DNA from 2 places in the Chryseobacterium sp. GM_Chr_2 genome. Region 1 is predicted to be linked to the other one. Evidence: riboswitches for the same ligand, from Rfam matches in the RefSeq annotation. Region 1 holds a riboswitch; the other holds the start of a gene.
What was found. Region 1 has a riboswitch for cobalamin ahead of OXQ85_RS15210 (TonB-dependent receptor). Riboswitches for the same ligand answer to the same signal wherever they lie in the genome.
Positions count from the first base shown of each region.

Region 1 (16,182 bases):
CTCTTTCTTCGGGAACCACCACATCATCTGTTCTGCATGAAAGCAGAAAAAGTAAAGTAAAAGCCAGTAAAAAAAAGTTGAGTTTTTTCATAACATAAAGCTTAAGATCAGTTTAAAATTTCTACCCGGCATCGGATAGTTTTTCACAACTTCATAATTTTGGTTGAAAATATTATTCACCTCAAAACTCACCTTGAAATCGTGTGAAAGCCAATGGAATTTCCTTTGCACAGAAAGGTCATGCGTATACCAGGGCTGAATATAATTGTACTGAATATTATTTAATTGTCCGTCATAGCGCTCCCCTACATACATTCCGCTGTAATTGAAACTCCAGTCTTTGTAATCTGCCATCATCGTAAACGTTCCGGCATGCCATGGAACATAAGGAATCTGATCACCGTAATTAGACTCGCTCGGATCTGTTAAATCTCTTGCACTTTGATAGGTATAGCTCAACAATGGCTTCAACCTTACATTTCCCACATTGATCTCGACCTGAAGATTGACATCGGCTCCGATAATTTCAACGTTTCCAAGATTGGTCATCGTCCATCGAAACAAATTAGCAGTCGGCATCGCGACGATTTTATTTTCTACGACATTGTAATAACCGTCTACTTTTAAATAAATGCCTTTAAAATTCTGATGATCAAAAAGTTTCTGATAGGTAAAACCCACGTCATACTGATTCGTATATTCGGGTTTCAAAAGCGTATTCCCGATCATTGTATAATAGAGATCGTTAAAAGTCGGCATTCTGAAAATCCTTTTATAGAAAGCTCTTACCGTAAAATCGTTGGAGTCAAAAGGTTGATAACTCGCAAAAATTGAAGGTGTCCACTCTGTTTTATCGGGAGCATTGTAATTCTTTTGTACATTTTCATTAATAAAAGTTCCCAAAACGCTTCCCAATACCTTAAACTGATTCCATTGATAGGTTGTTGCAAAAGCGACCAACGAAGTATAACGTGTTGGATATGAAAAATCGATTAAATTGGCATCCAGATTATTATACTGAAAGTCGAAACTTGCACTCACATCCCAGTTTGGAGTAATAGAATATAAATTGGAAGAAGAAAAATACACTTCTCTTTGGATAAAAGTATTGTCGATTCTTAATGCGGTATCTCCAACATTTAAAGTATCTGCAAATCTTGTGTAATCATAAGCAAATTTTGTTTTGAACTGAGTTTCAAAATTTCTGAATATTTTCTTTCTAAACTGTCCCTGAACAAAATAATTTTCATCCCTCATTCTAGAACCTCGCGGAATAAAACCATTGCTGATAATAGCTGCCGGAACCCCACGATCCGATAAATATCCGTATCCTCTTATGCTCCAGTTTCCATTGTTTAAATTTCCGTTTAAGCTGGTCTCAAAACGTTTTGAAGTCACATCAGAATCATATCTTTTAGCAATGGTATCATACGCCGTAGAACCGTCATTATTTTTTTTTGCGGCTCTGAATTTATAAATACCATCCGTCTGCAAATATTCCGAGCTGAAACTTGCCGCAATTTTATCGGTAATCTTTTGCTCTAAACGAAAAGAAGGATTAAAAAGCTGGATAGAAGAAGATTTTGTCCTTAGAATCAAATTTGTTTTTCTACCATTTCTAAAAGTCGGAGTTTTAGCCTGCATATAAATAGAACCCGACGAACCAAAATCTTTAGCCGGTTGAAAAATTTCACTTTTTTGTCCGTTATAAAGAGAAATTTCCTCAATATCATCTAACGAAAATTTACCAAGATCAACCACTCCATTTTGAGCATTTCCCAATTGAATACCGTCATAGAAAACCCCAACATGCTGGCTTCCCATGCTTCGAATATTCACGGTTTTTAAGCCGCCAACTCCGCCGTAATCTTTGATCTGAACTCCTGAAAAATACCTCAGTGCATCGGCAACCGACTGACTGTTGAGTCTTTCCAGCTGTTCTCCCGAAAGCGTTTGTGCAGGAAGAATTTCTTTAAAATTCTTTTTGTAAATATTGACCGGAAGAATCGTCTTCTCCTTAATCGTATCTTTTTTGGATTGTGAAAACAACAATTGCGCTGTTAACACAAAAACTGCGAAAACAACCTTATAGAGTTGAGATGTAAGAACTTTTGCCACCATTAGCTCATTTAGATAATGATGACGCTAATGGATATAAGAATACACCGATAAAGCGCAGTCGTAAACCACACAAGATCAATGATGTCCTAAGCTTTATTCCACGAAAGCGTCAAACGTTTATGGTCTGGCAGGTCTTCTGACTTACTCCGTTTTTGAAATCCTTCCCATTAAAAAACAGTGGATATTATCATCAAAAACTTTGGTGTGGAGCTTACAGCAGCGGGTCTGTCCCGGATTTTCACCGGATTCCCTTTTAAGCGCTTTTTATGGCTCACCAGATTGCGGCAAAGATAGAAAATAAATCACAGAATCAAAATTGAATTTAATAAATTGATTTACAAATACATAAACGCTGAAATTAATTTATTGAAATGATATTTTTTAACGCAAAGTTTTATTCGCTGTTGTTAATATTTTTAAGGAGCAAAGAATGAATCAATTAAAAATTGATTTGAGGAAGTAAGTGTTTTATGCAGCTTCATCAAACAGCTTTGCTATTCATCTTTACTCCTTTAAATGAAAAGGAGTTTAAATAAATCTTTATGTTAAAAAAATTAATTTAAATCCCAAAATTCAGGAAAACACTAAAACGCGATTTCGCTTGAATATCACCTCCCGCCAAATTGGAATATACCGGAAGCATGATTTCACTTCCCAAACTGATTTTTTTATAAGAAGCCTCAAAACCCAGCTTTCCATACAAAGCACTTCCTGCCGTTCTTGGTAATGCTTCGTTAAACTGTTTATTTTGATCAAAAACTTCTCCTTGCAAACCCGTTTTTCCTGAGAAAATTATTCTATCATTCTCAACAAACTGATAAAAACCTGTTGCAGCATAATTCCATTGATTTCCGAAATTGTAATGCTTTTTATTTTCTGTTTTAATGGTATAATCTGTATTCATCAACAAAGCGATTTTATTTTTCTGGAATTTATAATTCAGTACCATCTGGTAATCCCAACTCCCTGTTCCCAGCTGAAAACTTGGATTTACCCCCGTAATTCCTTTTTCATCAAATTTCCCCAACGGAACTTTTATTCCTACGCCACCGTTCAGCTGATGAATATTATTCTTAGAATTTAGCAGTTGATAGATTCCCATAATATTAAAATCTCCGATTCCGTTGATATTTATATCTCCCTGCAATGTCTGTTTCTCGTGAAAATGAAACGGTAGACTTCCATAAACACTCAGTTTTTGCGTTACCGGAATTCTTGCCCACAACTGAATGGTATTAAAATACTGATCTTGAGTTAAATCTTTTACAAACAGATTTTCTTTGGCTTTATAATGTTGGGCAAAATATTTAATTCCAATAAACTGAGGATTCAGTAAAGATTCAAAACCTGAAGAGCCGTTTCCTGCTCCGCAACCGCAGGCGTCACAATCATCAAAAAAATCTTGGTGAACCTCATCAGGAATATAAAGGCTGTCACTCTTAGGTTTAGCCTGATTTAAATTAAATAAAATCAAGCTTATGATTAAAAATATTTTATTCATGTTTAAAAAAATTATTCCGCAAATTTTGGATTAGATATGAAATTTTTATCAGACAAGGTTTTCAGGAAAGTAATGATTAATTGTTTTTCCTGAGTATTCATAGCAATTCCGAGGTGACCGTTTTGTTTTAATCGAGGATCCAAATTGGGATTATCTTCCACGTTATCCGAGTAAAAATTCAACACGGCTTCCAAAGTATAAAACCTGCCATCATGCATATAAGGCGCTGTGTATTCAACATTTCTTAAACTCGGAACCCGGAATTTCATCCAATCTACCTGTTCCAGCGTTACGCGATAACGCCCGGCATCTTTAAACTGCGTATTGTAATACATTCCTGTATTTCTAAAACTTTCATCGGTAAACAATTCTCCGCTGTGGCATGATGAACATTTTTGTTGAAATAAATTCATTCCTTGTAGTTCTTCTGAAGAAAAATTTTCTTTTCCTTGCTTCATCCGATCATATTTAGAATCTGCAGAAATTAGAGTAACCATAAATTTCGATAACGCCTTTAGAATTCTATCTCCTGTAATATTTTCATCGCCATACGCTGCTTTGAATAATTTTTTATACTTCGCATCCGCATTTAATTTGGACACAATTTCCGGAATCGAGCTGTCCATTTCATTCACATCTGTGATCGGACTGATAGGCTGTTCGTTCAGGTTATGAATGACCCCATCCCACATATACCGTTGTAAAAAAGCCATATTCTGAATCGGCGGAGCATTTCTGATTCCAATTCTGTCATCAACCCCATGACTTACCGTGTGACCATGATGGGTGAAAGCATTTTCCTGAATATGGCAGAAGCCGCAGGAAATGGTATTATTTCGCGAAAGCCTGCCTTCATAGAATAATTTTCGTCCGAGCTCTACTCCATTTTTAGTCAGAGGATTTTCTGAAGAATCAAATGTCATTTTTGAGAAATAAGACGGATATTCCAAAGCATAAGGCTCATTTTTCTCAATGGGTTCAATTACCTCATCCGTACAGGAAATAAAACTCAAAAAAGAGAAAACAAACAAAACTGTTTTAAGTAACTTAATCATTATGAACGTGATCTACTTTAAACATTTTGGTCAGGTTATTCGTTACATTTACTAGATGCTGGCTGGACCCCATCATCATATCATTTGTAGAATTTAAACTCAATGTATTTTCGCCGCTTAAAAACTGATTCAGATCTGCCAGAATATGGATAGAAGGCGTAATTTGCGTACTTACTCTTGCGGTTGTTGGTAAATCCAAAGTAATCTCGCGGTAAAGATCGGGCGTGTTGTTGGCGGTTACATTACCCATATTTCCGGTGTGATTCATAAATTCTGTCTGCGGAGAAGCGGTTCCGTATTTTCCTTCCAGCTTTACAAAGACATAGCCCGCCGCCCAGGACCAGGTCATTCCTTTCTGTTTGGCTTTGGTCCAGAATTCCGCCTGCCCGTCCTGCCCCAACAAGTAAGCATTCTGGCTGAGTCCTAACCCGAATTTAACTTTTTTGTAATTTCTTTTTGGAACCTCATCGAGATTAATGTAGACGATTCCCGCCACCGCATCAGCCTGATCGATGATAAAAGCGCCTTTATCGGGATTATTTTCGTTGTATTTGAATTCATTTCCGGCTTCGTCCACCAAACTGATATTGCTGATGATATATTTTAAAGCAGAAAAGTTATGTTTTTGACCTTGTGATGAGGTCTGAGTGGTTTGATTCAGCACAATATCTCCGAGATTATTAAAGCCATTTTCAAATTTGATTTGTAGTTTTCCGGAAGTGGTATCTTGAGACTCGTCTTCGTCGTTATTTCGGCATGAAGTAAAAGTGAATAAAATAATTACTGCTGAGAGTAATGATAAAAATTTGTACATTTTTTAATTTATTTTTTAGAAGTAAAATTTGGTGAATTCAGCAGTGTTGACTTAATTTAAAAGCTATCTTCTTTTGTCTTAAAACAAAAAATCAAGATCAGGAACTGAATGCTAAAAATTAATAATCCATCCTAAAATTCCCAAAACATATGCGAATTCAATAGTTTGTCTTCGTAACTGAATGAGTCTCGCGCTTCGAACAATGGGAATTTTTTAACGGATTTATTTTTAATTTTCTTAACGCTTCATTTTCCGAGGTCGTTTTAATGGAGTTAAGGATTGACATTTTCTCTTTCCTTTATCATTAAACCTGACTTCTGTGTGAATTCACGTTACAATAGGTTGAAATGACCTCCATCGCGATAGGGATGGAAGCGGCTATCCTTTTTTTGGATTCTGACGCAAGGAAGAATCTAAAAAAAGATAGGAGCGGACAGCCCGACCCGAGCGGTTGGAAAAGCCAGGGAAAGGGAATCGCCCAAAAATATTGTGATGTTATTCTAAAAAACAGGAGGTCTGAAAATGTGTTTCAGAAAAAGAAAAGAATACGCCGAATGGTAAATAAAAGTGAAATTTGTAAAGTCCGGCTTTTCGGTTTTTTTGATATTGGCAACGGCAGGCAGAAGGTAGATATCGAGTAATTTCTGACCTGAATTTTTGGCTTTGCTTACTGGAGAAGAATCGCTGTCATTTGCTTTTGCGAGTTCTTTTCCGAGGTAACATTTTCCGTTACAGTGAAGCTCGGGTTTGTTTTTGTTGATACATAAAACTTCCGAAATATAAGTATAATTTACAGCATACTCCGCCAATGGCATCAGAGGTCTGAATACCACAAATAAGGTGAGGAATATGCTGCAAATAAAGTTCATGAATTATTTTTTAGTGATCGCTTCTTCGTATCTTCTGCTGATCTCTTTCCAGTTGGTTACGTTCCAGATTGCTGTTAAATAATCTGCTCTTTTGTTCTGATATTTCAGATAATAGGCATGTTCCCAAACATCGATCCCGAAAATAGGCGTTCCTTTTTCTTCTACCACATCCATCAACGGATTATCCTGATTAGCTGTCGACGAAACAAATAGTTTACCATTTTTATCTACCGAAAGCCATGCCCAACCTGAACCAAAACGATCTGCACCTGCTTTGGCCATTTTTGCTTTAAAAGCATCCATACTTCCGAACGCATCGGTGATTGCTTTCATTAATTTTGCGGAAGGCTGCGTATTTTTTACCGGCGTAAGAACCGTCCAGAACAGCTCGTGATTGTAATGTCCACCCGCATTATTTCTTACTGCAGCAGGTAGTTTAGAAGCATTCGACATGATCTCGAATAAGGTTTGCTTTTCCTGTGGAGTTCCGGCAATGGCTTTATTCAAATTAGCAACATAAGCCGCTGCATGCTTTGAATAATGGATCTCCATCGTCTGGGCATCGATATTTCCTTCCAATGCATTATATGCATACGGTAAAGGTGTTTGTTTGAATTGCGCAAATGCAAATTGCGCCGCAAAAACTGCACTTAAAGCAGCTATTTTCAAAATCTTCATAACTTTTTGTTTTTTATGGTTTATATTTTGGCGGGAAGATGGGAACTGGAGGCGGAAAGTTTACTACTATGCGTTAATAACTTCCATCTTCCTGCATCCATCTTCCTGCCCTTTACTTCAATAATTTCTTAATATCCTCGATCAGCAATTCTCTGTCGGGATGATATTTTCCGGTAAGTGCAGGAACTTTTCCTTCCGGATCGGAATAATTTAATCCTGAATAATACAAAATCGGCATATTTTCTTTATTAAAACGACAACGCAAATTCCCGTCCTGATCTACCAACGCGATCATTCCGCTATGGTTGAGGTTTTCACTTTCGTCTTCTTTATCGCCTACATAAATATCAAACTGATCGGCAAGATTTCCGATATACGCTCTGTCGCCCGTTAGAAAATGCCAGTTGGGAGATTTTGCTCCAATCTTTTTTGCATGTTCTTTAAGCAACTCCGGTGTATCATTTTCAGGATCGATGCTGATGGAGATAATTCCGAAATTTGGATCGTTGATTTCATCTTCTATTGCCCGCATATTGGTGTTCATCACCGGACAAATCGTTGGGCATTTACTAAAGAAAAACTCTACCAGATATACTTTTCCGAGCATATCTTTATTGGTGATCTTTTTATTGTTCTGATCCGTCAGTTCAAAATCAGGAACTTTCATGATCGTATAAAGATTCTTTTTAAAATATCCCATTCCTACGCCAATAATTAAAAAAAGCAACGCAATCACCCCGATCGGAATAATCAACTTGCGCTTTGTATTGTTTTGCTTTTTAGTTTTTGACATACTTTTCAGGATTTTTCTTGAATTCGTCTTTACAGTAAGCACTGCAAAAACCGTACGTTTTATTTTTGTACACCGCTGTATCTTTCATGTCGGGCTCTGTCGGCATATGGCAAATTGGGTCTACCGCGTTGGCAAATTTTACCGTTTTTACATTCTGTTTGGCAGCAGTTGTTTTACTTTTATGCTTTACTTTAGGTGTTTCCTGAGCACACGCCATTAATGAAACCGACAAAAATGCAGTTAAAATAAGTTTTGATTTCATTTTAAATTAAATTGAAATTAATGATGATTTTGAATAAAATGGATTGATATTTTAAACTAAACTTAATATTGATCTTGTTTTTAAACGCAAGGCTTGCAAAGCTTTTTCATAAACTTCATCTTATTATGTTCGCAACGGCGTTAACACTCAACAAAAGATAGCTAAGTTTACTTCAATATTAAACTATAAAATTAGTTTAAATAAATTTTAGGCTAAAGGAGGATGGAATATTCGGTTGAAATATTCGAAAGAATGGAAATTATCATCAAACGAGTTGGGATTTTTTTCCGGAACTTTCGTTTGAATTTTAGTTAAAAAAGAAAGAATTTCATTTGACAAAAAAACGTCCAGACCTGCAATTTTTACATTTTGGGTATTGTTGGATTGCTTTTCAGTTTTTGCCAATTCTTTTTTTACGAAGCATTTCCCTTTACAGGTAGACTGAGGGATATTTCTGTTTTCGCAAAGATTTTTTACGATATAGTCGTAATTAACCGCATAATTAATCAATGGCAATACGGGACGTAGCGCGATCGTAAAAATGACAAATATGGAAATGAAAAACTTCAACAATGAATTCTGTAGTACAAATATACTACTGAAATTTGTTTTTCATGTTAATTTATGATGAAAGTCATTTCTAGTGGATGGATTTCGGTTAATAGTTGAAAGAAGTTTAAGTTTTTCTCTCGCAGATTTTGCAGATAGCGCAGATTTTTAGTTTAATGATCTGCTGAATTTGCTTGATTGGCGAGAGAATCTTGTTCTTGTCCATTTTTTATTTCCCACAGATTTACACAGATGTTTATTTTTTTTCGTAGATTTTGGAGATGGCAAAGATTTTTAGTTTAAAAATCTGTCGAATTTACTTGATCTGCGAGAGAAAATATTTAAAACTTCATTCTCTGAATTCTAACTGCATTTAAGATCGCTAATAAAGCCACGCCAACATCTGCAAAAACAGCTTCCCACATAGTTGCCAAACCTCCGGCACCGAGCGCTAAAACGACAGCTTTTATTCCGAATGCAAGGATAATATTTTGCCACACGATTTTTTTTGTCTGCTTTCCGATATTGATTGCCATTGGAATTTTACTCGGCTGATCATCCTGAATTACAACGTCTGCTGTTTCAATCGTGGCATCACTTCCCAATCCGCCCATTGCAATGCCGACATCGCTTAAAGCGACAACTGGAGCATCATTCACTCCATCGCCCACAAAAGCTACGGTTTGATTTTTTGCTTTCAGCTCTTTTACTTTGTTCACTTTATCTTCCGGAAGCAGATCGCCAAAAGCATTTTGAATTCCTAATTTTTCTGCAACATAATTTACAACAGAAGATTTGTCACCGCTCAACATTGTGGTATTTACATGCAATGCTTTTAATTTTTTTATCGTTAATTCGGCATCTGGTTTAATGGAATCTGCAATCGTTAAATAGCCCACAAATTTTTGATCGTAAGCGACAGCAATTAAGGTATAGACCATATTTTCAGTATTAATGTCATAATTGATGTTGAACCTATCCATCAACTTGAAATTTCCTACTAATAACTGTTTCCCATTAATCGTTGCTTTTAAACCATGACCAGCAATTTCCTCAACATTTTCAAATTGCAAAGAATGATCAATTTCGCCCACAAAATCATGAATGGCGGTGGCCACGGGATGCGAACTTTTACTTTCAAGCGCATTGACGAATTTTAAAATTTCATCTTTATCAAATTCATTGCTAAAATTTACTTCCTGAACTTTAAAAACGCCTTCCGTCAGGGTTCCGGTTTTATCCATTACGACATTTTGAATATCGGCTAGAACGTCGAGAAAGTTACTTCCTTTAAATAAGATTCCGTTTCGGCTTCCTGCTCCAATTCCTCCGAAATAACCTAATGGAATGGAGATCACCAAAGCACAAGGACATGAAATCACCAAAAATACCAACGCTCTGTACAGCCAATCTCTGAATTGATAATCAGAAACAAAAAAGTAAGGCAGCAATGTAATTCCGATCGCTAAAAAAACAACAATTGGCGTGTATATTTTAGCAAACTTTCTGATAAAAAGTTCGGTGGGTGCTTTTTGGGCAGTGGCATTCTGAACGAGCTCTAAAATTTTACTCAGTTTGCTGTCTTTGTAAGCGGTGGTAACTTTTACCAAGCTTACAGTATTCAGATTGATCATTCCCGCAAGAACAATTTCTTCTTTTATCTTCGTATCGGGTTTACTTTCTCCGGTTAATGCTGCGGTGTTGAATGAAGCATTTTCAGATAATAATTCGCCATCCAATCCTAGTTTTTCTCCTGATTTTAACTGAATAATTTCTCCGATATTAACTTTTTCAGCCTTAACTGTCTGTGGTTTTCCATCTTTTATAATGGTAACCTCATCAGGACGCTGATCGAGTAAAGATTTGATATTGGTTTTTGCTCTGGTAACCGCCATCGCCTGAAAAACTTCACCTACAGAATAGAAAAGCATCACCGCAACACCTTCCGGATATTCGCCAATAGCAAAAGCTCCAACAGTTGCTATACCCATCAGAAAAAATTCAGAAAAAACATCCCCATTTTTAATGCTTTCAAAAGCCTCTTTTAAAACAGGCAAGCCAACGGGAACATAAGCGATTAGATACCAAACCAGACGAATCCAGCCGGTAAACCAATCGGGTTTTATATAATTGTCTAAAGCGATTCCAATTAATAACAAAGCAAAAGAACCCATCGCAGGAAGGAACATCTGAAATGTAGATTTATCTCCTACATCATGCGAATGCCCGTGATCATGATCGTGACCTTCGTGGTTGTGGCTGTGTTGTTTTTTAGGTTTTGTACTGCAACATTCTTCCATAACTTAAATATTTTACTCAAAGTTATGGCGAAACCCAATGCAATACTATTGCAAACTTTCGAGACAGTTTTCACAAATTCCTTTTGCAAAAAGCCTGATTTCATCAATTCTGAAATTGGTCTGAATATTTTCAGGAACCGAAATATCTTCTTTGCAAGTAGTCTGCTTGCAGATTTTACAGTAGAAATGAAGATGCCAGTCTTTGTGGGTACTTTCATCACAACCATCGTGACAAAGTTTGTATTTCGTCGTGGTATTTTCCTGAATTCCGTGAACAATTCCTTTTTCTTCGAAAGTTTTCAACGTTCGGTAAATCGTAGTTCGATCTGCATTTTCAAAATGATTTTCAATTTCAGACAAAGATAGCGCGGCTTTCTGAGAACTTAGAAAATCATACACCAAAATCCTCATGCTTGTGGGTTTTGTGTTTTTGTCGATCAGCTTATTTTCGATGTCTGCTTTCATGTTGCAAGGAATTTTGGTTGAGTAAAGTTAAGAGTTTTTAACGGTTAAGTTAACATGATATGAATATGTAATCGTAATATAAAAAATCTCTTGTTCGGGAAATTATTTTTTTATAATTTCGCAGCAGAAACACAAATTCTACCCATCTCTACCCACTTTAAAATTTGCTTTATTTAAAAAAATAAGCTGATGCTGCATTTGATAATTAGTACATTTCCTTAAACATCTAGGGATTTAAGTAAAAAAATAGGAGCTCACGCGCTTACACAAGGTTTCCTTGCCACAGTACAAGGAGGAAACTTTTTGGGGGGAGCACTAAGTGGTGCATTTGCCAGTGCTTCTGGTGATTTGCTGGGTATGGCAACAGATAACTTAGGAGCTAACAATATATTAAGAAGTGATACATTTGCATTATTTAACGGAGCTGTTAGTGGTGGTGTGGATTCTGTACTTGGAGGTGGAAACTTTTGGATGGGTGCAGGCCAAGGATTGGTTGTTACTGCTTTTAATTTCTTGGCGCATAGAATTGATATTACTAATAAAATACGAACAAGAATTAATAAATATTATAATAATACTAGTGTAGCAGATGCTTCAGTAAAGGAAAATTTTTTAAATGATCTATCACAAATTTTTCCAGAGATTTATAATGTAAGTGCAAAAAATTTTGCTATAGCAAATGAACAAAACTTAACCGACTTTAACAATAATACGGGAACAGATTACGTACTTAAGGATAACAAGTTATTAAGCAACGGAGGAACTGGTGATCCTGTAAACGGAGGAACATCTATGGGAGATGGCATCGTTTTAATTTCTCCACATCGAATGAGAACAGCATTAGGCTTTGCTGCAACTTGGTATCATGAAGGAATACATTCTATACATACAGTTACAGGAATGTATCAAGCTTGGAAAGCAAAATACGGAGTAGCAGAAGCTACCAGAATAACTGAATTTTATGCTCACAGTATGACAGATGGAATATCAGGAGTAAATATGAAATTTTCCGCTGCATTCAGTAGCAGATATTATCCATCAATATAATATATTCAATCACTATTTTCATCATTTTTAAGACCCTAGAATAATATGAAAAAGATAGCACTAACTTTATTTTTAATCATAAATAATTTAAATTCACAAATTTACAATATGAATGTAATTACTAAAAATATTGAAGATAAACATCTCACAGTAAGAATTAAAAACAATAGTAAAAAAACATTATTGCTTTATAGCGGATTATTTGAGACTAATTTTAAAATAATAGATAATGATGGTAAAGAAAATATTGGAGAAGTAACAAGTATATACTCAGGAGAAGATTCTCTAGATTATCAATTTGACTACAGTAAAAGTTTAATAAATAAAACAATGAAAAAATATTCCTTATCTTTTAGAGAAGCGATATTATATTTACATTATAAAAATAAATACATATTAATTCCATCTAAATGTACAAAAGATATTGACTTACCAATAATTACTAATAGTAACACAATGGAATATAAATTAGATTCTACAAAGTCTTACTTTTTATCTGCATCTACAACATTTTCTGCAGAATACATTCCTCAATATGTAAAAGATTCATTAATGTCTGAAAATATAGAAATTATAACTCCTAAAATTAATTTCTGTAAAATAAACGTCAATATAAATAAGTTCTTTAGAAAATATAAGGATCACTATATTAAATAATAAAAGGCAACCTTTTTACTACTCTATGATATGCTAAAATTTATTTTTAAATCATTCTTACATCCTAAATAAGTTATTATTTATAAGCGATTATAATCATATGGAAACTAAAAAATATAGTAAATTCTCGTGCCCATGTTGCGGATATCATACTCTTGAATACAAGGCTGATAATACGTTTCAAATATGTCCGGTATGTTATTGGGAAGATGATGGAGTACAACTTCATGATATTGATTATGATAGTGGAGCAAATAATGTAAGCTTAAGAGAGGCAAAAATTAATTTTAAAAAGTATGGCGCGATAGAAAAAAGATTTATAGAATTCGTTAGACCTCTTTTAAAAGAGGAATAATATTACACATAAAGACTTTCCGAAAATTTTGGATAGCCTTTTTTATCAGAACAAAATAATCTCTTTAAATTTATATTTTATTTAAAATCGCTAAGATTATTCAAACAATGAAAATGAAAATAACAATCCAGAACTGCAGCGACGAAAAATCTCTATAATAAAAGAGCCTGAAGCTTTAGAAGCATTTATTGAACCTAATGATGAAATAAAAGTTGAGACCAACGAAGAGGAAGAAAACATCTATCTAAATGTGGGTAAAAATGATGATGGAACTATTTACATTCAAATTTGGGATGCTCTAAAAACACAATACAAAATTTACCACCAAGGCAAAAATATGTTTGAGGGTTACTTATAGGTATTCAATCTTTAAGTGAATACTTTCATTTGTATACATCATTAATCATAAAAAAGGCTGTCCTCAAATTAGGGCAGCCATTTTAAGAATTTAAAAAACTAATACTATAAATTCGGATTATTCTCCACTTCCTTCTGCGGAATCGTAAACAAATAATACCTGCTATTCGGAGCAAAAGAAGACTGATCAGGAAAAGCATATATCGTGTGCCCTCTTCCGGCAACATTTTTCACTGTTCCGTCGGGAGTGGTGATTTGTACCTGAATCGAAGAACCGTCTGCATTGGTAAAAGGTTTTCTCACGACCGTTCCCTGCGTTCTGATGATGTCGGATAAAGAAAATCCTTCGCCGAACAATTCTTTTCTTCTTTCAATTAAAACCTCTTTAATCACATCATTTTGTGCTAAAGAACCTGAATATTGATTAGCATTTCTCGCCGATTTCAATTGGTTTAAAACAGTTACCGCATTGGTTACATTTCCGTTTCTGGCTTCGGCTTCGGCTTCAATTAAGTACATTTCGGCCGCTCTCATATAGACGATATCGGCAATTAAATTCGCTTTAAATTTAAATTTAGCATATCTCAAGAGCCCTTCCCTACCCGGAAGTCCGTCCCAAGAAAACAAAGAATAGCGAATATCATTGGTATCAAATAAATCTTTAAAATAAGGATCTGCCATGAAGCTGTAATAATAACTTCCCGAAGACGAAACATCCAAAAAATGGAAGGCATAACTCTCGCTAGACTGCTCTTGCGTTTGCCCGTGACCCCAAATCCACTCTCCGTTGCTGATGTCGTTGAAACCTTCTTTATATTTTTCAGCAGTCATTAAAGCATACCCGTTTCTTGCTACTTTTGCGGCAGCAGCAGCTTTTGCCCAATCACCTGTATTCAGATAGGTTCTTGCCAGCAATCCGTTCACCACCGATCTGTCGATTTTATCTTTATTGTTTCTCGTGTAATTTTGAAGCAATTGATCAGCATCTGTTAGATCACTTTTAATCAGCGTATAAATTTCTTCTAACGTTGCTCTTTTATTCGGCTTAGATTCAGTGGTTGTAGGTTCTGTATAAATCGGAGCCGTTAATGCCGTTTTATCTTTTAAATAACTGAACTGATAAAAACTCGCCAAATTCAGATAACAAAAAGCTCGAAGTGTTTTTGCCTGACCTTTCACCTGATCTTTCTTTTCCTGACTTCCCTCTGCCGCATCAATTCTTGTAATCACATTATTCATGTTGTTGATGGTAGAGTACAGCAAACTCCAGATGAAAAGGGCACGACTTCCTGTATTATTGCTTAAATCTGAAAATGTATACGCTGTGGGGAATCCGTATTTATTGGTTAAAACCGCCACATCACTTCCCATCGCATCGCTCGTTCTCAGTACGGTTGAATATCCGATGTTGGAATATGTTGTTCCATCATCATTAAATTTCGCCCAAGTTCCATTGATTACCGTTTCTGCATTATCAGCCGTTTTAAAAACTTCTGCTTCATTGGCCTGATTGGTCGGCGCCGTTTCCAGTTCGCTTTCACAGCTTGCCAGTGATAAGATCGCGATAATGGCAAAAGATAGATATTTTATTTTTTTCATTGTTTTAATTTTAAGATTAAAGAGTTGCCTGAAGTCCGAAAGTGATGGTTCTCATCGCCGGATATCTGTAATACGTTGTTCCATCCAATGATTGCTCAGGATCCATTCCTTTATGTTTGTAAAACGTGAGTAAATTTTCCCCCTGAACATACACTCTGAAGTTTTTCAAGCCCAATTTTTCAAAATAATTCGATGGAAGTGTGTATCCGATACTTACATTTTTCAATCTTGCATACGTTGCAGAATATAAAAATCTCGATGAGGTTGAAGTCCAGTTATTGGTTGTTGTGCTCAAAATAGGAACATCCGTATTTGTATTTTCAGGCGTCCATCTGTTGACCATTTCGGCGCTCCATGCACGTCCTGCCAAGTTTCCGTTGGACATGATGGATGTATAATCGGTATCCAAAATCTTTCCTCCCAATCTAAAAGTCAGTAAAGCGGAAAGGTCGAAGTTTTTATAATTTAAGCTTGTTGTTAATCCTCCCATTAATTTAGGAAGCGCCGAATCCTGAATTTCTCTTGCCGCTTTAGCATATTCGGAAGTGGTACCTTCCACTGTTTGTCCGTTGGCATCTGTTGTAATGGTCTTCCACAAAGGTTTTCCGTTAGTTGGATCTACACCTGCCCAAGTCGGAAGATAGAAATCGTAAACCGAACCACCCACAGTTAATAATTTTGTCCCGCTGATGATAGAAGACTGAGGAAGTTTTGTGATCTTGTTGTTTAATGTACTTAAATTCACATCTACATTCCATTG
Region 1 covers NZ_JALNUD010000010.1:62,780-78,961, forward strand. The annotation lists gene OXQ85_RS15205 (DUF5074 domain-containing protein) at 1-91, opposite strand, end outside; gene OXQ85_RS15210 (TonB-dependent receptor) at 88-2,121, opposite strand; cobalamin riboswitch at 2,230-2,415, opposite strand; gene OXQ85_RS15215 (transporter) at 2,681-3,622, opposite strand; gene OXQ85_RS15220 (cytochrome c peroxidase) at 3,634-4,677, opposite strand; gene OXQ85_RS15225 (MbnP family protein) at 4,670-5,491, opposite strand; gene OXQ85_RS15230 (hypothetical protein) at 5,992-6,360, opposite strand; gene OXQ85_RS15235 (superoxide dismutase) at 6,364-7,038, opposite strand; gene OXQ85_RS15240 (SCO family protein) at 7,151-7,831, opposite strand; gene OXQ85_RS15245 (YHS domain-containing protein) at 7,818-8,093, opposite strand; gene OXQ85_RS15250 (hypothetical protein) at 8,301-8,666, opposite strand; gene OXQ85_RS15255 (heavy metal translocating P-type ATPase) at 8,984-10,942, opposite strand; gene OXQ85_RS15260 (transcriptional repressor) at 10,988-11,407, opposite strand; gene OXQ85_RS15265 (hypothetical protein) at 11,765-12,454, shown strand; gene OXQ85_RS15270 (hypothetical protein) at 12,500-13,111, shown strand; gene OXQ85_RS15275 (CPCC family cysteine-rich protein) at 13,212-13,466, shown strand; gene OXQ85_RS15280 (RagB/SusD family nutrient uptake outer membrane protein) at 13,929-15,422, opposite strand; gene OXQ85_RS15285 (TonB-dependent receptor) at 15,439-16,182, opposite strand, start outside.

Region 2 (16,182 bases), on a different contig from region 1:
TAATAGGTTCCGACCAAGTTCCTACCACAGAACAGATTTTAGCTACTTGCACTTCATACGCTGTGCAAGGTGTTAATCCCGTCATTGTAAAAGAAGACAGCCCCGTTATAGAAGTAACTACAGACCACGTTGCTGATCCTACCATTCGAAATCTTACTATGTTTTCAGGAGTATTGGGATCGGAAGTCCAGGTTACGGTTCCAGTTGTGAGCGTTACATTGGATACCTGAACATTCAGTGGTACGTTGGTATCACAGAAAAAAGCAGATTCCGATTCTTCTGTAAGTTTAATTTTGCTTTGAAACAATGAAATTCCGGATAAAAACAGGAATAAATAAAGTAGATTTTTTGTCATATTTTTCATGGTTTTAAAAATTCACTTAAAAATAACGTAAAAATTTCAAAATTTTATTACATTTTTGCCATATAAATTTACATTTCATACATTTATCAGCATTTTACATTTCCACTTTATTAAAAAAATTTTCATTTTTAGTTCTAAAGAAAAAAATTGACTGTAATTATGTTTACAGACTATTTTCAAAATAAAAAAGGCTGCCTATAAAGACAACCTTCTGACTATTTATAATTTCTGAGCTTAATTTCTATCTTCTAAATTTTCAAATTTAGCATAAGAAGATTTTAGGTGATGCAGCTGATCAGAAACCAATCTCGTGCTTTCAGGGCAAAGATCTCCGCTATCAAGTGCACTTTGGTAGGCATCAATCGCAGCATTTTCTCCGAAAACTACGTTTCCAAGAGTAGAATCATCTTTGTCTCCCGAAAATGAATTCTTCACATCAATCCATGCTCTGTGAATTGCCCCAGCTGTACTTGTCGTATTATCTGCTTCTCCTCCTTTTTGGTTAATTAAACGAATCAAATCATTTTTCATGGTCTGAGACTGTGAAACCATTTGATCGTAATCGCTTTTAAGCCCCGAATGGGTATCCCAAACTTTGTCTTCTACTTTAGAAAATCCTTCAATTCTGTCGTTGGTAATGTTCAGCAGATCATTCAATACTGATACTGTTTTGTCGTTGTTCATATTAAATTTTTTGGTGTGTTATACATTTTACAATACTGTATCGTAAAATTTCATGATCAAGAATATACAACTATAAGACCACTTTTTGCCATAAAAGGCAGGTGTGGTATCTAAAGTTTTAATTTTAAAATAAAAGCTTTTTTAGAGCAGTTCTTGTTTATATAAAGAATATTTTAGCTATTAATTCAGATAAAGTATAATTTTACAATCTTAAATAACCAGCTCCAATTGAGAATTAATGACAACGAAATTTCCAACAATAAACAGTACACTTTGCCCCAACGAACTTGGTAAACTTATTCAACAAAAATATGGTCTAAGCGATAAAACGGAATGCAAGATATTCCGACTTGCGATGAATCATTTATACATTGTTTTTGATGGTGAAAACAAATATGTCTTTAGAGTGTACACTCATAATTGGCGAACAAGGCTGGAAATTGAAGAAGAATTAAGGCTTTTAACATTACTAAAAGATGCGGGGCGACAAGTTGCTTTTCCAATAGCTGATGAATCGAAACAATTAATTTAGGAAATTGAAGCATCGGAAGGAAAAAGATTTGGGGTTCTATTTTCATATGCGAAAGGTGTGAAAACGGCAAAATTTTCACCTCAGGCAAGTTTTCTAATCGGACAGGCATTAGCCAAAGTTCATCAATCGACTGAAAATATCGAACTGAAAAGAATGCCTTATACTGTTGAAAATTTACTTACAAATCCTATTTTAAAAACAAAAGAATTTTATAATACAAACATCAGCGAAGTTCAATTTTTAGAATCACTTTCAACTTTTTTAAAGCTAAAAATGGAAAGTCTTGACAATAATAAAATCAGATTTGGAGCAGTTCATCTTGATGTTTGGTTTGATAATCTGCATATTAACAACGAAAAAGAAATCACTTTTTTTGATTTTGATTTTTGTGGAAATGGCTATTTATGTTTTGATATTTCTTACTTCTTATTTCAGTTATTTTCAACTCATTTAAACGAAGAAGAATTTCAAATAAAAGCAAACAATTTTTTGAAAGGGTATGAATCTGTGATTGAAATTAGCGATGAAGAAAAAAAGCTTCTTCCTTTCGGATGTTTAGCAATTATGACCTATTATATAAGTGTGCAATGCGATAGATTTGAATATTGGACGAATATTTTCCTGAATGAAGATCATTTAAAAAGGATGGTTGGGAATTTAAAGCGTTGGATGTCTTACCACAAAATTGAAATTGAATAGCAAACAAACTTAAAAAACTAAAACTAATATATGAAATTTTCAAGCGATCTCGTAATTTATGATTTAGAAGGAAGTTGCAAAACTTTTGGAAAAAATGAAATAAACGAAACTAATATAATAGAAATTGGTGCTGTAAAGCTAGACAAGAAAACTTTTGAAATAAAAAGTGAATTTTCTATTTTGATTCTACATCTGGAATTTCACTTGAAAGAGTGCTAGAAAAAATGAATATAAAAGAAGATTTTAAATTTCACCGAGCATTAGATGATGCAAAAGCAACAGCATTAATATTGCAGCAAATTCTTAATGAAAAATAATTGACTATTGTGATTTACCCGATTTTTGATAATTATTTAAAACAAATTAAAGATTTAAAAGAATTGCAACAGTTTAATTATCTTCCGAAAAGTATTTAATTTATATATTTGAACAGTCAAAAAAATTTCATGATGATTTCCGTAAAAAAGGCATTGTATTTATCTGTTTTCAGTCTGTTTTCTTTAGCTTCTGTAAAAGGGCAAAATAAAGTTCCTTTTGGAGTGGTAAAAGCTCAGGAAGGTTATGCGATGGTACGCGTTCATAAAGATGATTACAGAAAAATTATCGATAAAATTCGCATGAAAACAGGAGATGTTTTTGTTTACGTAAAACCTGCACCGGGAGAAACAGAATGGATCTGGATAAAATATCCTGAAAAACAAGATTCTGAAAAGCCTTTCGTAAGATACGATAGCCTGAATAAAGAAGGAATGGTAAATAAAGAGCGTGTTGCATTTATTGATCAGCTTCCGAAATTTACGCCTTCAAAATCTAAAAACGGAAAATCATTAATTTTTACAGACGAGACTAATCAGAAAATTCCGACTAACCAGAGAACGAAGGTTATCATTGATGTTTACCCTTCGTATGCTCATCTTAAAAGACAGGAAAAAGATGCCAGCGGGAAAATTTTGACGGTTGATAAAGTAAAACCTTGGGGAATTGGCAATGAAATCCCTGAAGGAATGACGGAAATAAAATCTATCCGAGTACAACAACCCGGAAGAGGTTCTGTATTTGTGAGAGATGCGATTAAAAATTTGTTCCAGCCTTCTATGGATTTTGAAAATATCGGAGTAACCGCTCTTGATGACGATCATATTTTCCTTTATATGATTAATGGTTCCGGTGAAAATCGTTATACCACCCTTTGGAGCATCAATAAAGGGAGAGCCATTAATCAAATAATTTATAATAATCCGGAATAAATCTTATTTTCTACTGTTTTATCCTTATTTTTGCACCCGGAAAAGCCAATCGCTTTTTCAGAAATCGGTTCTGCTTAATTGCAGATTAAAAGAGAATCGTGTGAAAATCACGAACTGTCGCGCAACTGTAAGTAACTAAAGTCTTTATCAAAAGTCCACTGTTTCGTTATCAGGCGAGATGGGAAGGAGATAAATGATGTTACGAGTCAGGAGACCTGCCTATTTTTTAAATAAAAAACTTTCGCGATTTGAAGTTTTATTGATCTAATAGATGTTTCAGGAATTTCTAAGGTTCCTGTGATTGTTCTGTTGTTTGATACTATTTCATTTCGCCTTAATTTATAATGAAATATGACTACAGAAGAAAGAATTGAAGCATCCGTAACCAGAATTTTTAAAGCGGTTTTCCCTAATACAACCAATCATTACGATACGCTTTTCGGAGGTACTGCCATGCAGTTGATGGACGAAGTGGCTTTTATCACCGCGACCCGATTTGCCAGAAAACGCGTGGTAACGGTAAGCAGCGATAAAATTGATTTTAAAAAGCCTATCCCTGCAGGTACTATCGTAGAATTGGTAGGAAAAGTTTCTCATGTAGGAAAAACGAGTATGAAGGTAAATGTTGAAATCTACACCGAACAAATGTATTCTTATGAAAAGGAAAAAGCGATTGTTGGTGATTTTACTTTTGTAGCGATCGACGAATTCAAAAAACCAATTCAAATACTATAAAGAAAAGGCTCGGGCGGCCTTCGGCCGCCCGAACCCAATATTTTCAAATGTTTTTTAAAGCAGTTTCGGCGAGCCAAAGGCTCGCCGAAACTTTTATATTTTTTATTTATCACGAATTTCACGAATGATGGTGTATATTTTTTATGTAATTGAAAATTAAATATAATCATCTGTAAAAATCTGCGCAATCCGTGGGAAAATAAGATATTCCGTTAAAAAATTATCTCAACACCTTTTCAGTTTCCAAACTCAAATTCAATAATGTTTGGAAAGCCTCTCCCATTTCATCAGAAGCTCTGCTGATGGCGTTTTCCAACATATTTCGGATTTGTTTTTCAGTAACTCCGGCTTCCGTCCAGCTTTTTCCAGAAGTATGCGAATTCAAAATAAAAGGCATAATTCGGTCAATTGCACAGGCAAAAATAGCATCCGGAGTTTTTTCCTCTTCAAATTCAAGCCAAAGATTGAAAAACTCAGTTCTTAAAGGCTCATCTAGAATTCCGAAAATGTTTTGAGCAGAAACTTTCTCTCTTTCAAACTTACCAACCATTCCCGCTTCATCAAAAAGAAAAGTATCACCCGCTTCAATTTCTACCAAATCGTGAATAGAAAGCATTCTGATCACTCTCAACAAATCAATATCCGCTCTGTTTTTTGCATACGGGAAAAGAATTTGAGCCAAAATAATAATCTGCCAAGAATGTTCCGCTGTATTTTCTCTTCTGGAATCATCTGCATTGTAATTTCTTCGTTGTACGTTTTTTAAGGCATCAACTGCCAAAATAAAATCGATCTCCTTCTGTATCTTCATTATCTGTTACTTATAATATTCATCAATTGGATAATTTTTAACCGTTTTTATCCATTTATCATCTTTAAATTCCTTGGTTGTTACAATCACTCGCTCACCGCCACTCGCATCTTCTTCCACTTCATATACTTTCACCAAACCTCGGTTGGGAATAACAGTAAATTCTGTAATATAATGCATTGCCGCTCCCGATTTCGCATAGGTAATCAATCGCTTCCTTTCATGATCTACTTCAAACATACCAAAAGAGTTGCTGGCAAGATCGGTAAGCTCTTCACTAGGCACAAACTTTTTCTTGGTAACATTGTAAACATATACATCATAAGAAGCTGCTCCGTAATTTCCCAAATTTCCGTTTCTTACGGCAACATCTTCAGTTCCGTCGAAATTAAAATCATCAAAAATTAAAGGGCCATCTGAAACCACATTTTTATCCAATCGAACGGTTTCTCCCTGTGATATTTTATTATTCTGATTTAAATAAAAAACTAAATTCTCAGAAGTTAACGTTTGTTCGACTTTCGAACCATTTTTTTTGAATAAATCAATAACCGCTTTACCTCGACATTCGTCCCCCGAACAGTCTTCCATCGTAATTTTTGCATCATAATAAGCTGAAGCATCTTTCATTTCAAACTTATATTGAGCAAAGCAACTTGTTCCAACTAAAATAAATGGCAATAAAAATTTAGAATATATCATAATTGTGTTTAAATAAAATTTAAATTCTGGCTAGATTAATAACCCAATTTCCTGCCAAAAATACAAAATTTTGAAGTCTTTTACACTTTTTTTAAGTTGAAAATCAAAATATGCAAAATCTTAATTAAAATTTATTTAATTGAAAATCAATAATTTAAATATTATATTAAAAAAATTACACTACTTTGTATTGCATAATACCATTTTATTTACATATCTTTGTAATGTAAAATCCAAATAGGTTCATCTAGCTAGGAACTGAAATAGATTTTAGATATAACTAATTAACAAAACTTATTAAAGATGAATACTGAAAATACCAAAGCGCAAATGCGAAAAGGCATTCTGGAATTCTGTATTTTAAGTCTCATCAATCATCGTGAAATGTATGTTTCCGACCTTATAGATGAACTAAAAAAAGGAAAACTGGATGTAGTGGAAGGAACCCTCTACCCTCTTTTAACAAGATTGAAAAACGGAGAATTTTTATCGTACAGATGGGAAGAATCTACCGGAGGGCCGCCTAGAAAATATTATCAGATCACAGAAAAAGGTAAACTGTTTTTAAATGAACTTCAAAATACCTGGAATGAATTGACAGATTCTGTAAACCAAATCACTCAAAAAAATTAAAAAAACAAAGCTATGAACAAAACACTCTCAATAGGACTTGCAGGTTTTTCTTTTACGATAGAAGAACATGCATACATAAAGCTTAGCGATTATCTGAATGCTCTTAGAAGCGCTTTGGATGCTTCGGAAGCAGATGAGGTAATGCACGACATAGAAATCAGAATGGTGGAAATCTTCAAAGATTCTTTAGGAAAACGCGAAGTCATCAACGATTCTGATGTAGAGAAGGTAATTGCACAAATTGGAACCCCTGAAAAAATAGAAGAGCAGGAAGAAGCTTATTATTCTGAAAAAAATACTTCGAAAAAAGGAAACGCTAGAACTGAATACAGTGATAAAAAACAATTGTTCCGTGATCCTGAAAAGCAGAAAATTGCCGGAGTATGCGCAGGTTTAGCTCAATATGTTGGAATGGATATTACAGCAATGAGAGCAATCTGGCTGGGAATTTTCATCCTGGGAGCTTTCACAGCGGCAGTTTCTTCAACATTGGTTTTCTTATTATATATTATTCTTTGGGCCGTTTTACCAAAAGCAGAATCTGCGGCAGATTTCCTGAAAATGCAGGGAAAGCCTATGAACTTCGACAATCTTAAGAATGAGTCTAATAAATTGGTGCAATTCGCTAATGAATCTACTCAGAGGGTCGGAGAAATATATATCGAAAACAAACCTTACATCAGCAATGCAAGCAGCGGAATATGGAATGTTTTTAAATATATCATTGGTTCACTTTTCGTTTTAATGGCGGTAGGAAGCATTGCAGGAATCTTCGCAATCATCGGGATTTTCGGAGTAAATGCAGATTTCCCAGGAGCTTCTGAAATGAAATTCTATATGGATGATAATGGTTTAGACAAAGTATTAACTGCTATCATGGTGGTTGGAGCTTTGATCCCGGCAATTATCTTCAGCTTATTAAGTATCAAAATTTTCTCTCCGAAAACTAAATTGAGAAATATCGGGTGGGTATTAGGAGGTTTATTCCTTTTATTAATCGGATTGGGTACTTACTTTGGAATCAGCATGGCGAAAAAAGATTTAATCTACAGAGGCAGCAAAGAAGATGTTGAAAATGTAGCCATCAATACAACTTCAGACACATTGTATGTAGATGTAAAGCAAGTAGTTATTCCACAAAACTTCAAAGGATATGACAGCGATATTTATTCTGATAAGAAAACAGTTTTCGAAGAAGATTATCCAGATGTAGATGTTGTAAGAAAATCTGATGTAAAAACACCTTATCTAATCATTAAAAAAGAAGGAAACGGATACAATGTTCCGGTACAAATTACGGTTCCTGTAGAGGTTGAAAACAATAAAGTGCTTCTTCCAAACTACATGAAGTATCCTTACGAGCACAGATTCAGAGATTACAGAATCAGCTATGAGCTTGTGGTTCCGCAAAGAATGGTGATTATTCCGGTAAATAAAGACAAAATTTATTTTGACGGAGATTTAGACGGAGACGGAATCAACGATAATGATCAGGATGACGACCACAGCAACAACGGAATCAAAATTGAGAAAAACAAAATCTCTGTAAACGGTTCTACGATTGAATACAGCTCAGACGATAAGGACAGTATTATCATCAATGGTAAAAAAGTTCCTGCTTCACAAGCTGATAACGTGATTGATTCTATGAAATCCAGCATCAAAAAAATGAAAGGAAATGTAGACATCAAGATCAAGGATGGTAAAGATGAAATTTCCATTAAAACCAAATAATAAACTTTAGAGAGTGGCAGAAGATGTGAATGAATGGTCAAAAGCTTGAAATTCACATTCTTCTTCTCTCAAAACTATCGAAAATAATTTAATTTTAAACACTGTATATCAGAAAATTATACTATCTTCGTACAAAATTAATAACCCAAATCAAAAACATAAACAAATGGTACAAGTAGCCTTAGAAATAGTAATGAAAATCGTAGATTTAATCAGCGGTTTGTTTTAAAGAGCAATAATATTTCAATATATTTGTAAAGTATAACCAAAGTTTGGTTATACTTTTCTGTTTTTAATACAAGATCTATGAAAAAACTAATTGGCAAAGCAATGCTAAAATTATTGGGCTGGAAGGTCGTTCTACAGGGCGATGCAAGCAGCCTTAACAGATGTATCCTTGTTGTGGCACCCCACACCCATAATATGGAATATATTTTAGGAAACCTTGCCTATTGGTCTTTGGAGAAACCCATCAAAATCATCATTAAAGATGCTCACACCAAAGCTTGGTATGGAAGTGTGGTAAGAGGTTTGGGAGGAATCGGGATCGACAGAAGTCAGAAAAACGACTTGGTAAACTTCGTTGCCAATCAGTTTGCAAAAGAAGACTTTAGTTTAGTAATTACTCCGGAAGGAACAAGAAGCTGGGTTCCGAAATGGAGAAAAGGTTTTTATCACATGGCTTTGGCGGCAAAAGTTCCTATCGTTTTGGCAGCCGGAGATTTTAAAAGAAAAATTGTTTATTTAGGATATACAATTCCTTATGAAAGAATTGCTTCTACTTCTTTTTCAGAAATTATGGAAGAAATTCAGAATTATTATATCAAAAATGATATTGTTCCGAAAATTCCTGAAAACTGGAATCCAAATATCATGGGAACTGAAACCAGCAACTAATAACTATCAACCAACAGATTTATGTATTATACGAAAGATAAAACGAAGGAAGAAATATTAGCATTTCTAAACAGTTGGGGCGGCGAGGTAACTTTAGCGAAAACGCTGGAAATAAAATTCATAGATATTGATCTTGAAAACGAAACCCTGACTGCCACGATGCCTGTTCAGCCTAAAGTTCATCAGCCTTTTGGTATTTTGCACGGTGGCGCAAGTTGTGTTTTGGCAGAAACAATGGGTTCTAGCCTGTCTAATATCTTCATTGATGGTTCTAAATATTATGGTGTTGGTACGAACATCAATTCAAACCATTTAAGAAGTAAAAAAGATGGAATTGTGACGGCTGTGGCAAGATTCATCAGAAAAGGAAAATCGATGCACGTTTCTGAAATTGAAATTAGTGATGAAAAAGGAAAACTAATCAATCACACAACAATGACGAATAATATTATTTTAAGATAATTTTAAATATAATATTTTTATAAAAAACTCCGATTATCGTTTTGATAATCGGAGTTTATATTTTTAAACCACAAAAGTCTCAAAAGCTGAAGAAGAAAATACTCTTCAATAAACACTCTTAATAAACTATACTTACTTTTGCAACTTTTGTGGTTAGAAATTCTTAATTATAGAATCTTAGAAACTTCATTACAAAGCCATTCCAACAACTCTCTGTCTTCGTCTGTAAACGGGTCAATTGTATGAGAATCAATATCGATTTGTCCGATATTTTGTCCGTCCTTAAAGATCGGAACTACAATTTCAGCTTTTGTATCAATTGAGCAGCTTAGATAATTGCTTTGTTCGTGAACATCAGGCACTACAAAAGTTTCATTGGAAACCGCAACCTGACCGCAAATTCCTTTTCCGTAAGGAATAATATCGTGATCTGTAGGGGCTCCAACATAAGGACCTAATTTCAATTCGTCTTTATCTCCGTTTTTGAAATAAAAACCCGTCCAGTTGAAATAAGAAATCTCCTGATCCAAAAGATGACAAACTTTTTCTAATTTTTCTTCTGTATTATGTTTAGGACTTTCAAGAATAGATGAAAGTCTTTTCTTTAATTCTGACATTTTAATTAAATTTTTTAAGAGAATTGTTTTAATGAAAGTTCTTCTTTATATCCGAACATTCCTCGCTCTTTTATCATTTCTGCAACACCATCAGGAAGTTGAGTTTCCCAACCTTTCATGTTACAAGCAATTTTCTTTAATATATCTCTTGAATAAATTTCCAGGAAATCGGGATTATGATTCTTAATATCAACAATACGATTATTCAGCTTGAAATATTTATACAATTCTTTAAGATTTTCTTCCACTTTAAGCGTTTCAGAATCTAACAATTCATGTGTCTCAGGATCTTTGTAAGGATAGAGATACACTCTCATTCCGTTTCTGAAGAATTTACCAAAAGCTTCCAAAATTCCACCTGAAAGATTTTTATAGTACTTCTCGTCAAATACCATCAATAGGTTATTTACACCCATTGCCACGCCAATATTTCCACTTGTATAAGACGCAAAATAATCAATCAATCGATAATATTCTGAGTAATTCGAAATAATAACTGTATAGCCTAATCTACCGAGGACATCTACCCTATCAAGGAAATCTCTTTCATCAATATCTCCGTCTGCACGAAGGTTTGAAATCGTAATTTCAATCAAAACTTCCGTTTCTTCATGGGTACAAACCGCATCTTTCAGGAACATATCCATACCGTTTTTCAGCATATCGATATTTACCTTTGTTACCGGTCTGAAACTTCCCCTTACCGCGAAAATATTTTTCTTGTACAAAACATCCGCCGGAAGCATATTGTTCCCTTCAGAATTGAAAATTACGGCATCCGTCATTCCGTTTTTCACTAACTGCAACGACATCAATCGGTTATCAACATAAGAAAATGCAGGACCACTGAAATCGATCATATCAATTTCAAGATTATCTTTTGCTACATCATCGTAAAGAGATTCGATTAATCTTCGTGGATTGTCAAAATAAGTGAAAGCACCGAAAATAAGATTCACTCCAAGATTTCCTAAAGTTTCCTGCTGCAAAGTCGCATCGTTTTCTTTGAATTTTACGTGAATTACAATCTCATTATAATCCTCATTTTCTTTTACCTGAAAACGAATTCCTACCCAACCATGACCTCTTACCGTCTTATCAAAATTGATGGTAGTCACCGTATTGGCATAAGAAAAAAACTTTCTGTTTGGGTTGTTTTCTCTGGAAATTCTTTCCTCAATTAAAGCCACTTCATAGCGAAGCATTTTGCGAAGTCTGTTTTGGGTAACATACCTGTTTTTTACTTCTTTTCCGTAGATCGCATCACTAAAATCTTTGTCGTAAGCAGACATTGCCTTAGCAATTGTACCTGAAGCTCCACCAGCTCTAAAAAAGTGTCGGACTGTCTCCTGCCCTGCTCCAATTTCTGCGAAAGTACCATAAATAGTAGGATCTAGATTAATTGTTAATGCTTTTTGTTTAGGAGTTAGTTTCTGATACATTAGGACATTAAATTTTTCGTAAATTTACCAAAATTAAACCAACCTCAAAAGAAAATGAAGTTGAAATTTTTAGGAACTGGAACTTCACAGGGTGTACCCGTTATTGGCTGCACTTGTGAGGTGTGTACTTCCGAAAATCCAAAAGATAAAAGATTCCGTTCGTCCGTAATTGTAACTACGGACGAAAACAGAAAAATATTGATTGATTGCGGCCCTGATTTTAGGCAACAAATGCTTATTAATCAAGAAAGTAATGTAGATATCGCACTTCTTACTCATGAACATAACGACCATGTCATTGGTTTGGATGACATGCGCCCGCTGATCTTTAAAAGTGGAAAAAATATGCCCCTTTATTGTTCTCAAAGAGTCGGACAAGAGGTAAAAAATCGTTTTCCCTATGCTTTTGCAGATGTAAGATATCCCGGAGCGCCTGCTTTTGATTTACATGAAATTGAAAATAAACCGTTCACAGTTTTAGATACCGAAATTACTCCGATTGAAGTGATTCATTATAAAATTACGGCGTTCGGGTATAAATTTAAAAACTCGGCTTATATTACCGATGCAGGCTTTATTTCAGACACGGAAAAAGAAAAATTAAGAAATCTTGATGTTTTAATTTTAAACTGTATCCGAAAATTTGATCCGCATCCGGCACATTTTATCCTTCCCGATGTTATTAATTTGTTTGAAGAGCTAAAACCTAAAAAATTATTTTTAACACACATCAGTCATCATTTAGGATTGCATAATATTGAAGATAAACAACTTCCACCCGGAATACACCTTGCCTACGATGGTTTGGAAATAAATTTCTAGAAAAAAGTTTGCAAAAACATTTGGAGTATAAAGAAAAGTTCCTATATTTGCACACCAATTAGAAACAAGGTAACACACCAGCCCAGGTGGCGGAATTGGTAGACGCGCTGGTCTCAAACACCAGTTCTTAGGAGTACCGGTTCGATCCCGGTCCTGGGTACAAAAAACCTCTGAAATAGATCATTTCAGAGGTTTTTGCTTTTTATATTTTTATACCAAAAAATTCAAACGTGTAAAATATCGTGTAAAAACATATTTTCTCTTCAATGCATAAATTCATTGATAAACAAATTCTTTTAATCAAAAATTAAGGCACATTTCAAATCTTAAGCAAAAAAAAAGAGACTACCAAAAGATAGTCTCTATAATAAATTTTAAATTGGATCACCACCAGGATCACCTATTGATTTACAAACTTCGCCCACAGGGGCACAATAATAAGGTACTCCTCGCGTACAGCATTTTCTGTATCCTACAAAACAATTCTGAACACAAACTTCGATTCCTCCATTAATAGAGATTAATCTTTTTCTGGAAAGTTTTCTTAAATTTTTCATGGTTATTAATTTTTGTGATTAATTACGTTAAAAACGCTGTAACAAGTTACTAATTAATTTAATACAATTCTAAAATTCGGGAAATAATTAACAAAAAGAAAATCCTCAGCAAAAAACTGAGGACTAATCGTAAAAATATATTGGTGTGTTTTTTCAATGTAAAATCCTCACAAAACTGCGAGGATTTTAATTTCATTTAATATTGTGTATGTGATTTGGTATTTATTCTTATTCAATTGCTGTGCCATAAAATTACATTTTACTTAAAATTTATTTTTTGTGGTATTTTTATTCTAATTTTAAGTATTACAATTTAAAATATTCACAATAATAAATTAAAACAACACTAATCATTCATTACCTCCACTTTAATTATCAATGCTAAAATCATTATTTTTAAAAAGTAAAAAAGTTTCTTTTACATCTTTCGGAGTTTCATTCTTCAAAATTCCTTTGTCATTAATAATTTTAAAAGTTTTTGCTGAAGCGGAAGAAATACTGTTAGAAAGACCATCAAACTGCTGCATTTCAGACAGACCTTGCATTTCATCAATTCGTCTCAAGATATGATCAGGATATGTTGGAGTTGTTTTTTGCAAATCTCCATACGTTCCCGGTAAAAAATCTTTAAGACTTTCGATCATTTCATCAACAATGCCATAATGAGAAGCACCCATCATGGCTTCAAAGAAAACAGCATTAATTCCTTTATTCACCATCGAAAATAACAATTTGTAAGCAGAGGCAGATTCTATTTTTTCGCCCGCATCTTTTAATTTAAATATTCCATCAAATAAAGCCAGCAGCAAACCTCTTTCCTTACCGCTAACGACTATCACCGCATCATTTTCCACACTTTTCGCAACTCCCATAATAGCTCCATTAATAAAAATTCCATTCTTAGAAGTTATGAGTGCTTCAATTTCTTTTGCTGATTGCGGAGTATTGGAATTGAGATCTACAAAGATTTGATTTCTTTCTGAATCCGACATATAATGAGAAACCTGTTCGGCAATCTGAATGCTACTTTTAGGACTGTTCACCGATAATATGATATCGCTTTGCTCCACCACATTTTGTAAAGCTCCCACATCCTTTATCTGAGATTTTTCGATATTTTCGAATGTCTGCGCAGACCGACCTTCACCCGCCGTAATGACTTCAAAATTATTTTTTATCAATACATCAGCAACTGCCGATCCCATATCTCCCGGAAATAACAATCCTATCACGGGTTTTACTTTCATCATACTTTATTCGATTTTAACCAAAGATATTAAAGTATTTCTGAAAAAGGCTTTACAACCACGCTAAAAATTCAGCAATCCATCTGTCAAACATTTCCATTGAATTTTGGCAAATCCCATCATGCCGCCGATTGAGATTATGATGTTTCGAAGCATGTCTAAAAATGACGCGTTAAAATTTGGAGTTTCATTTCTTCCATAAATTCCAGCTTCGATAAAATCATTTTTCTTAACGATTCTAAATGTCGAACTGGCTCTTGATGAATAAAAATGAGCAATTTTAAAACTTTTTCTTTTTTCTGGTTTCATCGTTGGTTTACATGTAATTATAATCTCATCATCGTCACTAAAAATACTGATTACCTGAACCCAATCGTAGCCTTTTGCTTCCAATTCACCTGGTCCGGGAATATCAATTCTGATAAAATCTCCTATTTCGCAAAATCGATTAACCTCATCTCCATACGCATCAAATAATTTAAAATCGGCAAAATCTTTATTACAATAGCTTTTCCATTGATTTACAGAAAATAATCTTTCCTTTAAAACTTCAAATTGCTTCTCACCAACTGCTTTATCAGCAAATGTTTTTCTACTTTCGGTATCATGAAATCCACCTTTTTTTTGCTCAGGAACTCCAGAAATTTTCTTCGCTTTCATTAGTTTAAAATTTTAAATTATTGAATTAAAGATGCTTTCAATCAAATTTAAAAATCAAAAAGACAAGGTTTTATGAGCGGAGTCATAATCAACAAAAAAAGCCACCATAAATGGTGACTTAAAAAAAAATTTGACAAAAATATTAATCTAACTTCCCTCCCAAAGCTTTAAACAACAGAACATTATTTCTCGTGTTCTGATGTCTGAACTGCAAGAGATCCAACTCTGCTTGCAATTTGCTTTTTTGGGAATTAATTAATTCAAAATAATTAGCATAACCCGTGACATACAAATCATTGGAAACCTCAACACCACGGTCGAGAAAGCCAACTTCTTCAGATTTTAGCTGTAAAACTCTTTCGTAAATTTTCGTTTGCTTTAAAATTGATTGAAGTTCATTGAATGCTGTAGTTACACTTTTCTGATAGGTTAAAAAAGCAATTTCCTGCTCTTTACTTGCCACATTGAATTCATATTTCAACTGGCCTTTATTAAAAACCGGAACCATTAAACCTCCCAATAATTGCCCGGCAAGCGAACTCGGATTAAAAAATGTACCTGCTGAAAAAGAATTCAGACCAAAACTTGCGCCCAGATCAATCTTTGGATAGAATGCCGCTCTTGCCGCTTTAGCATCAGCCTGAGAAGCTTCCAACACATAATAATTGGATGCCACATCAGGTCTGGAATGAATGACCTTTTCAACATTGATGTTTTTATTTAAAATTTCCATATTGGTGGGCATCAGCACGTTTCCGCGTTTGATCTCGCCGCCATAACTTCCCGTTAAGGTCGTGATCGCCTGCTCTACCGTAACAATTTCAACCTTAATATGTTCAATTTCTGCGAGCCAGTTGTTATTCTGAGCTTTAAATTGCTGAACCGCCAATTCTGTCGCTTTTCCGACTTCCCTTTGAGCTAAAACAATCTCGAACGCTCTCTGCTGAAGATTATAGTTTTTCTGATAGATCGCCAATCGGTTATCTAAAGTCACCAATTGATAATACAAATTGGCAATATCAGTGAATAATTCAACCTGTAAAAGCCGTAAACCTTCTGCCGAAGCCAGATATTTCTTCTGAGCGGCCAGCTTTTTATTTTTCAGTTTTCCCCAAGCATCGACTTCCCAACTGCTTCTTGCTCCCAACCAGTAATTTGGGGTAAAATCACGGTTGATTTTCTGATCTTCTGTGATGTTTTGTGAAAGATTGGTATCGTAATTTCCTACTCCATCCATCGTATATTTTCCGTAGCGGTCGCCTGAAGCTGTAGCTCCGATTTCCAGAGACGGCAAGAGATCCATTTTAGAACGCTGCAGAAAACTATTGGCAATATCA
Region 2 covers NZ_JALNUD010000008.1:118,808-134,989, reverse strand. The annotation lists gene OXQ85_RS13610 (GEVED domain-containing protein) at 1-355, opposite strand, end outside; gene OXQ85_RS13605 (PA2169 family four-helix-bundle protein) at 599-1,048, opposite strand; gene OXQ85_RS13600 (hypothetical protein) at 1,287-1,580, shown strand; gene OXQ85_RS13595 (phosphotransferase) at 1,638-2,279, shown strand; gene OXQ85_RS13590 (hypothetical protein) at 2,310-2,498, shown strand; gene OXQ85_RS13585 (hypothetical protein) at 2,729-3,526, shown strand; cobalamin riboswitch at 3,575-3,764, shown strand; gene OXQ85_RS13580 (acyl-CoA thioesterase) at 3,878-4,261, shown strand; gene OXQ85_RS13575 (HD domain-containing protein) at 4,482-5,072, opposite strand; gene OXQ85_RS13570 (hypothetical protein) at 5,079-5,774, opposite strand; gene OXQ85_RS13565 (PadR family transcriptional regulator) at 6,078-6,407, shown strand; gene OXQ85_RS13560 (PspC domain-containing protein) at 6,420-8,141, shown strand; gene OXQ85_RS13555 (1-acyl-sn-glycerol-3-phosphate acyltransferase) at 8,448-9,038, shown strand; gene OXQ85_RS13550 (PaaI family thioesterase) at 9,060-9,500, shown strand; gene OXQ85_RS13545 (GAF domain-containing protein) at 9,668-10,117, opposite strand; gene OXQ85_RS13540 (TonB-dependent receptor) at 10,132-11,559, opposite strand; gene OXQ85_RS13535 (MBL fold metallo-hydrolase) at 11,614-12,381, shown strand; tRNA gene OXQ85_RS13530 (tRNA-Leu) at 12,462-12,541, shown strand; gene OXQ85_RS13525 (hypothetical protein) at 12,756-12,938, opposite strand; gene OXQ85_RS13520 (NAD(P)-dependent oxidoreductase) at 13,307-14,188, opposite strand; gene OXQ85_RS13515 (hypothetical protein) at 14,249-14,845, opposite strand; gene OXQ85_RS13510 (efflux transporter outer membrane subunit) at 14,988-16,182, opposite strand, start outside.
Region 2: another riboswitch for cobalamin. It lies ahead of OXQ85_RS13580 (acyl-CoA thioesterase); the one in region 1 lies ahead of OXQ85_RS15210 (TonB-dependent receptor).